One region of the Acidovorax sp. 106 genome, then DNA from elsewhere that is predicted to be linked to it. Evidence: predicted binding sites of a transcription regulator. Region 1 holds the regulator's gene; each other region holds the start of a gene.
What was found. Region 1 encodes FNR, which switches genes on or off when oxygen is low (the NO sensors DNR and NnrR bind a similar motif). Its sites were predicted from a motif close to TTGATNNNNATCAA; they were not measured.
Positions count from the first base shown of each region.

Region 2: the regulator FNR is predicted to act here: its motif matches at 2,113-2,126, upstream of C8C98_RS08400 (universal stress protein).
Region 3: the regulator FNR is predicted to act here: its motif matches at 3,239-3,252, upstream of cobA (uroporphyrinogen-III C-methyltransferase).

Region 1 is NZ_RCCC01000001.1:4,788,262-4,793,477, forward strand. Features, by position in the region: gene C8C98_RS21045 (sulfite exporter TauE/SafE family protein) at 185-916, opposite strand; gene hemN (oxygen-independent coproporphyrinogen III oxidase) at 925-2,307, opposite strand; gene fnr (fumarate/nitrate reduction transcriptional regulator Fnr) at 2,497-3,219, shown strand; gene C8C98_RS21060 (hypothetical protein) at 3,265-3,558, opposite strand; gene C8C98_RS21065 (FixH family protein) at 3,632-3,919, opposite strand; gene ccoG (cytochrome c oxidase accessory protein CcoG) at 3,965-5,216, opposite strand, start outside.
Region 2 is NZ_RCCC01000001.1:1,888,009-1,893,224, reverse strand. Features, by position in the region: gene C8C98_RS08415 (hypothetical protein) at 1-50, opposite strand, end outside; gene C8C98_RS08410 (LysR family transcriptional regulator) at 178-1,161, shown strand; gene C8C98_RS08405 (metallophosphoesterase) at 1,205-2,053, shown strand; gene C8C98_RS08400 (universal stress protein) at 2,179-2,601, shown strand; gene C8C98_RS08395 (fasciclin domain-containing protein) at 2,790-3,245, shown strand; gene C8C98_RS08390 (fasciclin domain-containing protein) at 3,294-4,232, shown strand; gene C8C98_RS08385 (TetR/AcrR family transcriptional regulator) at 4,337-4,951, opposite strand; gene C8C98_RS08380 (LysR family transcriptional regulator ArgP) at 5,056-5,216, opposite strand, start outside.
Region 3 is NZ_RCCC01000001.1:1,412,314-1,417,529, forward strand. Features, by position in the region: gene C8C98_RS06355 (Lrp/AsnC family transcriptional regulator) at 1-345, opposite strand, end outside; gene C8C98_RS06360 (Lrp/AsnC family transcriptional regulator) at 332-1,468, opposite strand; gene C8C98_RS06365 (cytochrome D1 domain-containing protein) at 1,470-2,669, opposite strand; gene C8C98_RS06370 (cytochrome c) at 2,717-3,127, opposite strand; gene cobA (uroporphyrinogen-III C-methyltransferase) at 3,314-4,189, shown strand; gene C8C98_RS06380 (gamma-glutamyl-gamma-aminobutyrate hydrolase family protein) at 4,444-5,216, shown strand, end outside.

The DNA of each region.
Region 1 (5,216 bases):
GGTTCGGCAGAAGCAGAAAAATGGCTGTCCCGCAAAGATAGATCAGCTGGTCCAGCAAGATGTAAAAGCTGACGGAGTGTGGTGAAATTGCCAAAAAGTGACGGACTGATCGCTAGCTATACAAGCCAAAGCAGTCGGCCAGCTCTTTGAACAGGTTCTTGGCAGGCAGGGCCAAGCGCCTGACTCAACGACACCACAGTGAAGGCTTGTATACCAAGTCCATCCACAACGCCCACACCGCAACGCCACACAACAAGGCGCCACTGATACGAGCCCCCCAATCACCCCGCAACGCTTGGAGGTGCTTGCGCCCCCAATGCCATGCCAGCGGGCCACCGACCAGCCACAGGCCGCTGCCCACTGCAAAAAGCGCCATAGACAACGCCCCTTGTACCGGGCCGCCACTGAGCGCTGCCACCAACAGCGCTGAGTAAAGCAGCCCACAGGGCATCAGAGCCCACAACATACCAGCCGACGCCACCCCGGCAGGGCTGCCCACCAAGGGCCTGACACGCGCCCACACTGAGCGACCGGCCTGCTCCACCCAGGCAGGCTGGCGCAACTGAACCATCATCATCAGCCCCCAACCCAGCACAGCAACGTGCATGAGCGTCCACACAGGCCGCAGTGCCATGGATTGCTGGGTGACCCAGGCCAGGCTGTCCATCGCCCAGGCCGCCAAGGCCCCCAGCAGCGAATAGCCCAGCACACGGCCACTGTGAAAAGCCAACTGGCGCAGAACAGAGGGTGCTGCGCTGCGTGGCATCCAGTGCACAGGCTGCTCTGGCGGGAGAGTTCCTGCCACTGAAGCGCCCGCCCCCACCACGGCACCGCAAGGCGCCGAACACATGGCAATGCAGTGGGTACCACCCAGGAGCCCCATCACCAACGCAGTCCAGGCCACGGCACCAGTCATATCGAGTGTCAGATGATGCGAGAGAACTTGGCACGCGTGCGATCAGCCTGCAGGTAGCGATCAAACACCATGGCAATGCCACGCACAAAGAACCACCCCATGGCCGTGACACGCACACCCTCGTCACCGACCTCCACCAGGCCTTGGGTCTGCATGTCCTGGAGCTGATCCAACTCAGCAGCAAAGTAGCGGCGGAAGTCAATCAGCCAAGCCTGCTCCATGGGCTCAATGAGCAACTCTCCTTGGCACATCAAGGCCATGATGGCAGCACGTCGCACCAGATCGTCCCGATTCAGTGCCAAGCCACGGACCACGGGCAAACGCCCCTGGTCGAGGTGGTCGTAGTACTCATCCAGGGTCTTGGCATTTTGGCTATAGGTGGCACCAATGCGCCCAATGGCCGATACGCCCAAGCCAATCAGATCGCAGTCAGGCTGCGTGCTGTACCCCTGGAAATTACGGTGCAAGCGCCCTTGCCGCTTGGCAATGGCCAGGGCATCGGTGGGCAGCGCGAAATGGTCCATCCCCACATACACGTAGCCCGCCTCCAAAAAGGCATCCAGCGAACGCGACAACATGGCCACCTTGGCTCCGCCCGTAGGCAGCTCGGCAGTGATGATGCGACGCTGGGGCTTGAAGCGGTCTGGCAAGTGAGCATAAGCGTACAGCGCAATCCGATCCGGGCGGAGCTGAGCGATCTGGGACAGCGTACGGTCAAAAGATTCAGGGGTCTGGCGTGGCAAACCGTAAATCAAATCCACATTGATGGAATCAAACCCAATGGACCGGGCGGACTCTACCAAAGCAAAGACCTGCTCGGCGGGCTGCACGCGGTGCACGGCCTTTTGTACCTCGGTGTCAAAGTCTTGCACACCAAAACTCAGCCGGTTAAAACCCAACTCGGCCAACAAGGCCAAGCGCTCTGCATTCACAGTCCGCGGGTCCACCTCGATCGAATACTCACCCCCAGGCGCCAGCGTGAAGCTGCGCTTGAGCATAGACATGAGTTCGCGCAAGCCCTCATCCGAGAGAAACGTCGGCGTCCCCCCCCCCAAATGCAGCTGACTGACCACCTGCCCTACACCGCACTGGGCCGTGTGCAGATCAATCTCACGGCTCAGGTAGCGCAAATAGACATCGGCGCGGTCATGGTGTTTGGTGATGATCTTGTTGCAAGCGCAGTAGTAGCATAGCGACTCGCAAAACGGAATGTGCACGTAAAGCGACAATGGCATCGCCTTGGCACCTGTTCCCAGATGCCTCTGCGCCAATGCCAAGGCATATTCCTCTTGGCCAAATGCCTCCACGAAACGGTCTGCCGTGGGGTAGGAGGTGTATCGAGGGCCTGGCACGTCAAAGCGGGTCAGGAGTTCTGGGGTAACTGCGGTCATGGGGATATCCTTGCGTACTAGCTTACTGTGCCGCACCCCTCCTCTTGCGTCCTTGACCTGCATCAAGTGAAGTCATCTCCACAAGAGCGACAATTTGATGCATATCATCTGCTGCTACTCGCAGACCGAGGCATACCGGCCTCCCTCGTCGTGCACGATATGCCCGAACATCAACCAGGTTTCTGTGCCATGAATCCGCTCACCATCAAAGTCGCTTGCTCCAACTGCAACCTCCGCGAGCTTTGCATGCCCGTTGGCCTCAATGACGAACAGCTGCAGCGCATCGACGAGGTGGTGGCCGTGCGCCGCAAAGTCAAGCGCGGCGGCACACTTTTTCGCAATGGCGAAGCCTTCACCTCGCTGTACGCCATTCGCACAGGTTTCTTCAAGACCTGTGTCGCCACTGAGGATGGTCGCGACCAAGTCACGGGCTTTCAAATGGCCGGTGAGATCATCGGCCTGGATGGCATTGTCAATGATCACCATACCTGCGACGCCGTGGCGCTGGAAGACGCCGAAGTCTGTGTGATGCCGTTTGATCGCATTGAAGAACTCTCACGCGAAGTAACGGCACTGCAGCACCATGTGCACAAAATCATGAGCCGCGAAATCGTGCGCGAACACGGCGTGATGCTTCTTTTGGGCAGCATGCGGGCTGAAGAGCGCTTGGCGGCATTCCTGCTCAACCTGGTACAGCGCCTGCATGCTCGCGGCTTCTCTCAATCGGAGTTGGTGCTGCGCATGACCCGGGAAGAAATTGGCAGCTACCTGGGCCTCAAATTGGAAACCGTGAGCCGCACTTTCTCCAAATTCGTAGAGGATGGAACCGTCGAAGTTCGCCAGCGCCACGTACGAATCTTGGACACCGATGCCCTGCGCCGCATCGTGAACAATCAGCAAGCATGCCATTGAGCAACCTGCTTGCAGGGCATGCCCAACGGTAGCTTGCAACCCACATCAAGGGCAAGATGGTGTCTTGCGGCAATCGTCAGGCCGGTCTTGGTCAGGCACAGGGCAGCGGTTGAGTTCAAACGGTGACATGGCCAGCAGCGTGGTCATGGCACCCGACAACATGGTGAGCGCCCAAAAGGCAAAGAACGCCAGGGTGTAAACCCCCTGCCGAGACAACGCCAGCGGCTGTCCAAACCAGTGCAGGTCTTGGGGGTCCACCATGGCAAACACCAACACCTCCAAAGCCCCGGCGACCAAAAAAGCAGGCCAAGCAATCCACATCAAACGCTGTGTCCACATCGTGGTGTCTCCGTATGGTTTTGAGAAGGCGTCGAAGCCTGGGCCTACCGCCATGGAGGCCCTGACCCCGCAACTAGCGGGGCTGGTCTTTGAGTGGTGTCACGGCATGGTTGCGGCCCTTGAGCGCAGGTGCCATGCCGGGCTCCGGATTCTCCAGCCTCTTGTTGATGTCAATGCCTTGCTGGTAGTAGTCTTCAGCAACCACAGGGTCAGGACTGGACACTGCAATCCACAAGGTGACGAAGCCCGCCACTACGACGATCGCGGGGCCTGAGAGCACCAGCCAAACATGGCCAAACTTCCACCAAGGGGCAGCCTGGACGGGTGCGGGTGCGGGTGCTGAAGAGGAAATCGAAGACATAGCAAACTCCATCAAAACGGGTAAAACAGCGAGACCACAGGCTGCTTACCGAGGAACCAAAAAGACAGTTTTTTCCGATACATGGGCGCCACCACCTTCCGCCCCAATCTCAAACGTCACAGGATGCGAACCCGGCGTTGCGGACCCATAGGGCACCTGCAAACGCACCGCCACCCAGCGTGACTGCGCAGGCTCAATGTCCACAGCAGCCTCCGATACGACCTCCAAGCCCTCCAGCCCCTTGGCTGCTACGTGGTAGCGCTGAGGCAACTCCGTCGCATTCATGATCTGGATACGGTAGATGTTCTCCAGCTTACCGCCCGCAACGATGCGAGACAAGGCGGCACGATCCCGCACAACGTCGACCTTCAAAGGCGTTCTGGTCATCAGGCTGGCAAGCATGGCCACACACAAGGTCACCAGCACGGCGCTGTAAATCAACACACGGGGCCGCAACACGCGCCGTAGGATCTGGGACTGCGACCAGCGCTTCACGACGCCATTCTGGGTAGTGAACCGAATCAAGCCACGGGGGTACTTCACCTTGTCCATGACAGTGTTGCACGCATCCACGCACAACCCGCACCCAATGCACTCGTACTGCAGCCCTTTGCGAATATCAATACCCACAGGGCACACCTGCACACACAGCGTGCAGTCGATGCAATCCCCGAGACCCTTCGCCTTGTGATCTACGGTCTTGCTGCGTGGCCCACGTGGCTCACCACGCGCAACGTCGTAGCTGACGATGAGCGTGTCCTTGTCAAACATGGCGCTCTGAAAGCGTGCATAGGGACACATGTACTTGCACACTTGCTCACGCATGAAGCCCGCATTGCCATAGGTGGCAAAACCGTAAAACAACACCCAGAAAATCTGCCAGCTGCCCTGCAAAGCGATCAGCTCAGCGCCCAGCTCGCGGATCGGCACAAAGTAGCCAACGAAAGTGAACCCCGTCCACAGGGCTACTGCAATCCAAACGGCTTGCTTGAAAAACTTTTTCCTGACCTTTTCAAAGGTCCACGGACCGCCATCCAGGCGCAAGCGGGCACTGCGATCACCTTCGATCTTGTGCTCAATCCACATGAAGATTTCGGTGTAAACCGTTTGCGGACACGCAAACCCACACCACAAGCGCCCTGCCACCGCAGTGAACAAGAACAGAGACAGTGCTGAGATGATCAGCAGCCCCGTAAGGTAGATGAAATCCTGCGGATACAGGACCAGACCAAAAATGTAAAAGCGGCGCGCGCCCAGATCGAACAGCACCATTTGGCGCTGCCCCCACTCGAGCCAG
Region 2 (5,216 bases), 2.9 Mb from region 1:
GTCACGCCAAGGTGTTCGGTGGGGTAATCGACGTGTGCGAAATTGGTCATTTTGAAGTCCCTTTTCAAACGCTTTTGGCGAGATTGCCGGGCGAATGCATGAATCTTAGGGTTTACCCTTTATCTATTCAAATTTATATTTTGAATTCATTACATTCACATTGATGATGATCGAGCCATGACCTCACCGAAGACATCGCCCAAAGCATCGCTGGTGAACTTCCGTTCACTGGATTTGAATCTGCTGCGTGTCTTCGATGAAGTGATGGCCGAGCGCAGCCTGACCAAGGCTGCGCACAAGCTTTCCATCACCCAACCGGCCGTCAGCAACGCCATGCGGCGCTTGCGCGAGGTGGTGGGTGACGAGTTGATGGTGCGCAGCGGGCAGGGCGTGGAGCCCACGCCCCGCGCCCTGGCGCTGTGGCCCAGCGTGCGCGATGCACTGGCCCTGCTGCAAGAGTCCCTGGCCCCAGGCGCATTCGAGCCGTCCACCGCCACATCTACCTTTGTGCTGGCCATGGCCGATGCCACCGCCGCCACGCTGATCCCCGCGCTGGTGCAAATCATCGAGCGCGAGGCCCCGGGCATCTCGGTGCGCGTGCTGCCCCTCACCACGCGCGACCCGCGCCGCCTGCTGGACGAAGAATCGGCCGACATGGCCGTGGGCTACTTTCCAGCCGCCCTGGCGGACCTGACGGCCCGTGCCCAATCGGGCGGCGCCGTGGCCTATGACAGCCGGCGCCTATACGACGGTGAATACATGTGCGTGATGCGCCAAGGGCATCCGCTGGCCAGCGGGGAGTTGACGCTCGATGCCTATTGCGCGGCGCGGCACATGCTGGTGAGCTTTTCCGGGCGGCCCTACGGCTTTATCGACGAGGCCCTGGCCTCGCTGGGGCGCAAGCGGCATGTGCTCATCACCGTCAACCAGTTCTTCACGGCGGGCCGGGTGGTGGTGGGCTCGGACTTGCTCACCGTGCTGCCCCGGCACTTTGTGCCGGTGACCGGCATTGCCGACCGGCTGGTGCAACGCCCCCTGCCCCTGAACGTGCCCGCCGTGCACGTCGATGCGCTGTGGCGGCGGCGCGGCCCCCAAGAGAAGGCCATGGAATGGCTGCTCAACGCCCTGGCGCGCTCGGCCCGCAGCATGTTCCCGGACTAGGCGCACCCAGCCCGGGCGCATCTTGGGCATCTACACTGCCTGCATGAAGATTCAGCTCCTGTCCGATCTGCACCTGGAGGCGCACCCTCATTTTGTTCCCGAGCCCGCACCCGGTGCTGACCTGCTGGTGCTCGCTGGCGACATCGGCTCCTACCAGCAAGGGGGATTGCTCAGCGACAAAGACTTCGGCCTGGCCCGGTTTGCCCCCCAGGCGGCAGGCGGCACCTGGCCCACCCCCGTGCTGTTTGTGCCAGGCAACCACGAATACGACGCTCAGGATTTTGACGAAGCCCACGAGCGCCTGCGCAGCACCTGCGAGCGGTTGGGCATTGCCTGGCTGGAGCGCGAAACCCTGGTGCTCGGCGGCGTGCGCTTTGTGGGCACCACCCTCTGGAGCGACTTTGACGCGCTGGCCGAACACGAAGGTACCGAGGACCTCGCCCGCCAACTGCGCCTGCGCGACAAAGCCTACCGCGCCGCCAATTTCTACCTGCGCAAGACCGGTGGCACCCGGCATGGCGAGCCCTTTCTGGCCGAGCCCATGCGCGAGCAGGCCCTGGCTTGCCAGCAATGGCTGCGCTCTGCCCTGGCCACGCCGTTTGACGGCCCCACCGTGGCCGTTACCCACTTTGCCCCCAGCCTGCGCAGTGCGGACCCGCGCTATGGGCTGGTGCCCGGCACTGCAGGTTTTTGCAACGCCCTGGACGGGCTGCTGCCCCACGCCCAGCTGTGGCTGCACGGCCACCTGCACGCGCCCAGCGACTACACCGTGCGCGGCACGCACGCCGCCACCGGGCAGCCCTGGCAATGCCGCGTGGTGGCCAACCCGCTAGGCTATGCCCGCAAGGGGGAACAGGCCACCTTCCAGCCCCAGATGTGCGTCACCGTATGATCGGCGCAGGCCCCTGAACACCCCTGTTCAACCGCCTTTCACAGCGCACGACGAAAAACATGACCCAGGTCAAGACAACAACCGCCCGCGCGCATTAGTCTGAGCACACCAACCTGGAGCACACCATGAACATTTTGCTGGCTGTCGACGGCAGCGCCTACACCAAGAAGATGCTGGCCTACCTGGCCACCCACGAAGACCTGCTGGGCGCAAGCCACAGCTACACCGTACTGACGGTGCAGGCCCCGCTGCCCACCCGCGCACGCGCGGCCTTGGGCAAAGAAGTGGTGGACAACTACCACACGGAAGAAGCCGAGAAAGTCACCGCCCCCGTGGCCAAGTTCCTCGCCCGCCATGGCGTGCAAGCCAAGTGCATGTTCAAGGTGGGTGCAGTGGGCGAGACCATTGCCAAAGTGGCAGAGAGCGGCAAATTCGACTTGCTGGTGATGGGCTCCCACGGTCACGGCGCCCTGGCCACCCTGGTCGTGGGCTCGGTCACCACACAGGTGCTGGCCCACTGCAAGGTACCGCTGTTGATCGTTCGCTGAACGGTTTCGGCACCAGCCCAAACCCCGCCCTGGCGGGGTTTTTTTTCGCCCATTCAATCGTGCAACCCCAAAAAATTACCAATCAGTTTTTTTACAACCAAATGGTTTACTTCAAGACCATTTGGTTATAAATTCCAGCTGCGCCCATCCTGGCGTGTCATTTCCCACTGATCCAAAGAGGAACGACCATGAAGAAGACTTTGATTGCACTCGCCCTGACCGCAGGTGCCACCTTCAGCGCATTGGCCCAAGACATCGTGGACACAGCGGTCAAGGCCGGCAACTTCAAGACGCTCGTGGCTGCAGTGCAAGCTGCAGGCTTGGTAGACACCCTCAAGGGCCCCGGCCCGTTCACCGTGTTTGCGCCAACCGATGAAGCTTTCGCCAAAATTCCCAAGGCCACACTGGACAGCCTTCTGGCAGACAAGGCTGCACTGACCAAAGTGCTGACGTACCACGTCGTGCCCGGCAAGGTGATGGCCAAAGACGTTGCGGCAGGGAAGGTCAAGACCGTGCAGGGTCAGGAACTGACCGTCGCCACGTCTGGTGGAGTGATGGTGGACAAGTCCAAGGTGGTGGCGACCGACGTGGCCGCCAGCAACGGTGTGATCCATGTGATCGACACCGTGTTGATGCCCAAGTAAACCGGCATCAAAGCACCACTTGTGCTCTACAGATCCAGGAGACGCTCCATGAACACCTTGTTGAACCGCCGTACTGTCTTGATGACCGCTGCGCTGGGTGCTGGCACCACGCTGCTGCAAGCCTGTGGCGGCGGCGATGACGAGCCCCAGCGCACGATTGTCGAAGTCGCGCAAAACAACCCAGACCTCAGCATTTTGGTGGAGGCCGTGGTGGCAGCCGGGCTGACACAAACGCTGAGCACGGGCTCATTGACCGTGTTTGCGCCTACCAATGCGGCTTTTGCAGCACTGCTCAGCGAGCTGGGTGTTACCAAAGAAGCCCTGCTGGCCAACAAAACCCTGCTGACCGCCGTACTGAGCTACCACGTACTGGGAAGCAAGGTAGCGCGCGCCGACGTGCCCGTGGGCAAGGCGATCACCCCGCTGGCCGGCGGGTTCTTCAAGATCGAGGCCAGCGGCGGCCTCAAGGTAACCGACGGGCGCAACCGCGTCAGCAACATCACCGCCACAGACATCCAGGCCAGCAATGGCGTGGTGCACCTGCTCGACCGGGTACTGCTGCCTGCCGACAAGGACATCGTGGCCACCGCTTCGGCGCTGCCAGATTTCAGCATCCTGGTAGAAGCCGTGGCAGCGGCAGGCTTGGTGAGCACGCTGCAAGGCAAGGGGCCTTTCACGGTTTTCGCGCCGACCAACGCTGCGTTTGCCGCGCTGTTGGCTGAGTTGGGGGTGACCAAAGAGGCGTTACTCGCCAACAAGACGCTGTTGACCTCGGTATTGACCTACCACGTCGTCCCGGCGCGGGTACTGAAAGCCGAGGTGCCTGTGGGCAGCGCCATCACCTCGGTGCAAGGGCAAAGCTTTACGGTCAGCGCCAGTCTGGTCATTACCGATCAGCGCATGCGCACGAGCAATATCGTGGCGACCGATGTGTTCACCAGCAACGGCGTGATCCACGTGGTGGACAAGGTGATTTTGCCCAAGTAAGCCTGCCTTGCGCAAACGGCAGACACGAGAAAGCCCGGCTTGCCGGGCTTTCTTTTTGGGGAGAGCATCTTGCAGCGACAACGCGCTGCCAAGCCATCAGCGCATCAGCGCGCGGCCAAGCCATCAAAGCAAGTGCGCACCACCAGCTCAACGATCTCTGCGTCGGAATACTGCCCGCCGTCCTTCAAGAAGGTCACGACCGGGTCACAAGCCCGCGCATACAGGGTGTACAGCACCACCAGGGGCGGCAGGGTGGGGTCAATCACGCCCTGCGCCTGGGCCTCGGTGATCCATTCACCGATCTGGTCGCTCACGTTGACCAGGCCATTGAGGTATTGCTTGTCAGCCATGAGCACCGCGCGCAGGCTGGAGTTGCGGCTGGGCAGCAGCGGCATTTCGTTGGTGATGAGCCGCTCCAGCGACCAGCGCACCAGCGCCCGCAGCTTTTCAATGGACGCAAGCTCACTCGGCAAGCCAGCAAGGTAAGCGCGCACTCTCTCCAAAATCTGCACCATGGCAGCACAGCACAGCTCTTCCTTGCTGCTGAAGTGCTTGTACAGGCTGGCCTTGGCAATGCCGACGGCGTTGGCCACATCGTCCATGGTCATGGCGTCGTAGGCCTTCTCGCCCAGCAGGCGGCAAGTCGATTGCAGGATGGCTTCCTCGCGGGCGAGGTGCATCTGCTCTTTGAACGAAACTTTGGTGGGCAGCGAAGACATGGTTCGCATCTTATCCACTACGGTAAAAAAACTACTATAGAAGTTGCTTTGCAACTACGGCGTTCACGCCACAAACCACGGTGCCATCGCCCGCAGGCTCTCCGCTAGGCCACCAAGGTGCGTGCGGCCGTGGCCTTGAGGGCATCGGTCAGCGCGTCCAGCAGCTCGGACTCCAGGTTCCAGCAGTGCCAATACAGCTGAATCGGCAGCGAGCGCCCAGGCACCAGGTCGATCAGGCTGCCATCAGCGATGGGGCCACGGGCCA
Region 3 (5,216 bases), 3.4 Mb from region 1:
CTGCGCGGGCGACTCGGCCGCCACCACAAACCACATGTTCAGGGCGTGTTCGCGCCGGTAGTTGTGGGCCACCTCGGGCAGGGCGTTGACCTGCGCGGCCACGGCGTCAAACTGCGACTCGGGGGCCGACAAAGCGGCCAGCACAAACTGCCCGCCTGCGCGTTCGATCTGGAACAGCGGGCCAAAGCGGCTGAGGTAGCCGTCACCCAGCAAACGCTGCAGGCGTTGCAGCACGTCCTGCTCGGTGGTGCCCAGGGCCTGCGCCACGGCGGCATAGGGCTCGTCCACCAGCGGAAAGCCGCCGTGCAAGTAGGCCATCAAACGCAGGTCGTCAATGGACGGCATCGGCCACCCCCTGCACAACACCCTGCGGCGCCACCGGGGTGGCAGACCCAAAGCGGCGCCCCCCCGTTTGCTTGAAGCGGCGGCGCGAGAACAGCACCGCGCGCGGCACATCGGCCAGCCCACTGCGCTCCAGCGCGCTGGCCAGGACCTGCTCCACCGCCTGGCGGTGGGCGCCATGCACCATGAAATACAGGTTGTACGGCCAGCCCGTGGCGCGGGCACGGCGGTAGGCCAGGGTCACTCCCGGCTGGGCGGCCAGGGCGCGGCCTGCAGCATCCACCTGGGCATCTGGCACGTCCAGCACCGTCATGGCGTTGGCGGCAAAGCCCAGTTCGTGGTGTCGTACCACCACGCCAAAGCGGCTGAGCACGCCGGTGTGCACCCACTGCTGCAGGCGCGCCTGCACCTGTGCGGCGGTGGTGCCCAGGGCCTGCGCCCATGCGGCGTAGGGCTGCTCCACCAGGGGCAAACCCGCCTCGGCCAGCGCGGCCAGGGGCCAATCGGCATCGGCCAACACCGCCGTGGCCGCAGCGCGCGGGCCATGGGGGGCTTGTGAGGCGGGCAGCGCAGCGCAGCCCACAGCGACGGGGCCAATGCACGGCACCGCTGTCAGGCCAGCCGCCAAGTCAAAGGCCAGGTCAATGCGGTAGGGCTGCAGCATGGGCAGACGCAGTGCGCTCAGGCCCGTGGCAGCTTCCAGCTCCACCATCGCCTGCTCCACCTGCACTTCGCTGGCACCGGTCAGCACAAACCACAGGTTGTAGGTGTTTTCACGCTCGTAGTTGTGGTTAACGCCGGGGTGTGCCGAGACCACGGCGGCCACGGCCTCCAGCCGGTCGGGCGGCACGGCCATGGCGGCCAGCACCGAGGCACCGCCGCTGCCCGGCGCAAACACGGCGCCAATGCGGCTGAGGGCGCCCTCTTGCGCCAGCTGGCGGTAGGCCTGCAGCACCTGTGCGCTGGGCATGTCCAGGGCCGCGCCCACCACGGCAAACGGTTCATCGCACAGCGGAAAGCCGCGCTGCCAGGCGTTGAGCAGCGACAGGCGCTGCGCGGGGCTGGGATAAGGGCTAGGGCTGGGGCTGCCCAGGGAAGGCACAGCAGGGTCGGGCACGGCTTGCATGTCAGAACCCCATGCGCTGCGCGCGCGCAGTGAAGAAGATGCCACTGGGGGCATCCACCGCCAGCGTGGCCAGGGTCTGACGCGTGGCGGTGTCGATGACGCGCACCAGGTGGTCGTCGCGGCAGCTGATCCACACCGTGTCGCCGCGTGGCGTGAACTCCATGTGCAGCACCGCCTTGCCGGGGCGCAGCGTGTCCACCACGCGCTGGCTGAGGGTGTCGATGACCTGCACCTGGTCATAGTCGGGCACGGCAAAGTTCACCCACACCTGGCGGCCATCAGGCCGTGCCATCACAAACACGGGCTGCCCCGCGACCGGGATGCGGCCCACCTCTTGCCAGGTGGTGGTGTCCACCACCAGCACCTCGTGGCGGCCAATGGCGGGCAGGTAGGCGTGGCGCCCGGCCACGGCCCAGCCGCGCAGGTGCGGCATCTTGTACACCGGCAAAGGCTGCTGGCCCCGGCCATAGCCCGCCAGAATGCGCCGCACCACGGGTTTGGGCTCCCACAGGTCCACCATGGCCAGCCCGTCTTCGCCAAACAGGCCAGCGATGTAATAGCGCCCGTCGGGGGTGACCAGCGCGTCGTACGGCTGGCGGCCAATGCCTTCGAGGGTGTGCACGCGCGGGTGGGCGGGGTCGGCGCAGTCGGCCACGCAAATGGCGTCGGCATCGAACAGGCTGTAGGCAAAGCGGCGCTGGGGCAAGTCCACCAGACCCACCACCCGCGAACGCTGGTCGTTGCCCTTGCCGTAGGTGGCGGGCAGGTCGGCCAGCAGGTCCAGCGTTTTCGCGTCAAACACCTTCACGCCGCCGGGCACATAGTTTTGCGCCGCCACCAGCGTGCCATCGGCGCTGATGGCGCCACCAATCGAGTTGCCGGCCTGCATCACCCGGTGCACCGTGCGCTCGCGCAGCAGGTCCACCTGCGTGAGACCGCCATCGCGCCCGAACACATAGGCATAGCGCCCATCGCGCGAGAACACCACCGAGGCGTGCGACAGATCACCCAGCCCGCCCACCTCGCCCAGCAAGCTGCGCTGGCTGGTGTTGACCACCGTGATGGCGCCCCGTGCGCGCTGGATGACCACGCCCAGATCGCCCGTGCCGCGCAGGGTGTCGGCGGCAGGTGCAGCGCCGTCGGCCAGGGCCGCGCAGCCGCTGGCCCACAGGGGAGAGGCCGCCACCACGGAGCTGGCCATCACGGACAGCCAGCCGCGCCGGTGGACGCTAGGGAGGATGGATCGGTTCATCGCGCGGGTCTCCGGGGTTCTTCAGGAAAGCCATCGGCCAGTTGCTGCGCAACCCACTGGGCTTCGTCCTGGGTGAGCATGGCGCTCCAGCCCGGCATGGGGGTGCCAGGGCGGCCGCCGTAGATGGTGGAAGCCATGGACAGCAGGGGCTTGCCCTCCAGCGCCTGGGGCGTGAGGGCCGGGCCCAGCCCGCCCGTCAGGCGCATGCCGTGGCACGAGCCGCAGTCTTGCCGCACCATGCGCACCAGCGCGCCCTGGCGCTCGGGGCTGGGGGCAGCCGGTGCGGGTTGGGTAGGCTGCGCGGCAGCCATGCCCGCCAGCCCCAGGCCGGCACACCAGGCCAGACAGGCGGCGCCCAGGCGCGCACGCACCGGGCTGGCCTGCGGGGAGAGGGGGTTGTGTGTCATGTCTTCACCGTGGGGAGCGTGGGCGGCGTGGCATGTGCAAGACAAGTGCTTGCCCTGCGCAGACCGTCACCGCCAATGAACGCATCGTCTCGCGGCTTGCATGCGCCGACCTTGAACTAAGTCAAGGTCGGGCGGTGCATTGCGTTTAAACATCGGGCCTGTTCCCATCACACAACGAGATCCACGATGAGCCCGATGAACAACGCGACCGGCACCGCCGCAGACAGGGCCTGCGCGGCCCAAAGCCCATGCCCGCAGGCGGGTCATGTCACGCTGGTGGGCGCGGGCCCCGGCGACCCGGATCTGCTCACCCGCAAGGCCTACCGCGCGTTGCAAAGCGCCACCCTGGTGCTGTACGACCACCTGGTCGGCCCCGCCGTGCTGGACTGCATCGCCCCCGATGCAGAGCGCATCTATGTGGGCAAGGAATCCTCGCGCCACACCCTGCCGCAAGAGCAGATCATTGAACTGATGGTGCGCCTGGCCCAAAGCGGCCGTAGCCTGGTGCGCCTGAAGGGCGGCGACTGCTACATTTTTGGGCGCGGCGGTGAAGAGGTGCAGGCCCTGGCGCAAGCGGGCATTGGCTTTGATGTGGTGCCGGGCATCACGGCTGCGCAGGGCGCTGGGGCCTCGGTGGGCATACCGCTCACGCACCGCGACCACGCCTGCACCCTGGTGTTTGCCACGGGCCACCTGCGCGAAGACCGCACCGTGGGGCTGGACTGGGAACTACTGGCCCGCCCCCGCCAAACCGTGGTGATCTACATGGGTGTGGGCGCCCTGCCCGCCATCTGCAGCCAGCTCATCGCTCACGGCCTGCCCGCCGACACGCCCGCCGCCGTGGTGGAAAACGCCACGCTGCCCACCGAGCGCTGCCTGGCCGCCACCCTGGCCACCCTGCCCGCCCTGGCCGTGGCCGAGAAGGTGCAGCCCCCCGCCCTCATCATGGTGGGCCAGGTGGTGCAACTGCACCCCTTGCTGTCCCGCCCTGGCATCGCCTTGCAAGCCCAGCCTGCCGCAGCAGAAGCAGCCTGCCAGACGTCGGAGCTGGTCACTGCCTGAGCGGGCTAAACGCTATTGTTTATATAGCTGCTCACGCTTATTTAACAAGCGCTAGAGGCCATTTTCATGCTTAACCAGGCCCTGCTGGGCCTGCGGGTGCTGCGCCACGTCCATCGCACCACCGGCAGGTTGGCCGGGCCGCAGATGCGGCAACGGAAGCCGACGCTCTCCTACACCGCCCCTGGCAGCGCGGTGCTACAACCGTGGCTGGCCTGTGCGCCCCCTCGCCAGCGCACCTTCAGCACCACCCCGCCATGCCCGACGCCCCCCGCCTCAAAATCGGCCTGTCCGCCTGCTTCCAGCACGCCGACCCCACCCGCCCCCTGTTCACCAACAAAACGCTGCAGTACGTCGAGCAATCCATCGCGCACTGGATCATGTCGTCCGGCGCCATCGTCGTGATGGTGCCCTGCCCCACGGGCGAGACGGCGCGCGGCGACGTCACGCTGCAGCACTATGCCGAATGGCTCGATGGTGTGGTGATGCACGGCGGCGCCGACGTGTGGCCCGGCAACTATGGCGAAGAACCTCTGCGTGAAGAGTGGGTGGGCGACCGCGTGCGCGACATCTACGACCTGGCCCTGGTCAAAGCCTTTGCCGAAGTGGGCAAACCCATCTTTGGCGTGTGCCGGGGCCTGCAGCTGATCAACGTGGCCTTTGGCGGCGCGCTGTACCAGGACATCGAAACCCAGCACCCCGGCGCACGGCAGCACCGCAACGCCACCACCTACGACCAGCACTTCCACGACATCCAGATCGTGCCCGGCTCGCGCCTGGCCCAGCTCTACCCCGACGCACCCCGAGCGCGCGTGAACAGCATCCACCACCAGGGCATCAAGCGTGTGGCACCCGAGTTTGAGGTCGAAGCGCTGAGCGAACCCGACGGCGTGCCCGAGGCCATCCGCCTCAAGCCCGCCCCAGGGCGCGGCTACATCGCGGCCACCCAGTGGCACCCGGAGTTCCACAAAAAGGGCTCGGACACGCTGGACGACACGGCCATCCTGCAGGACTTTTTGGCGGCTTGCGT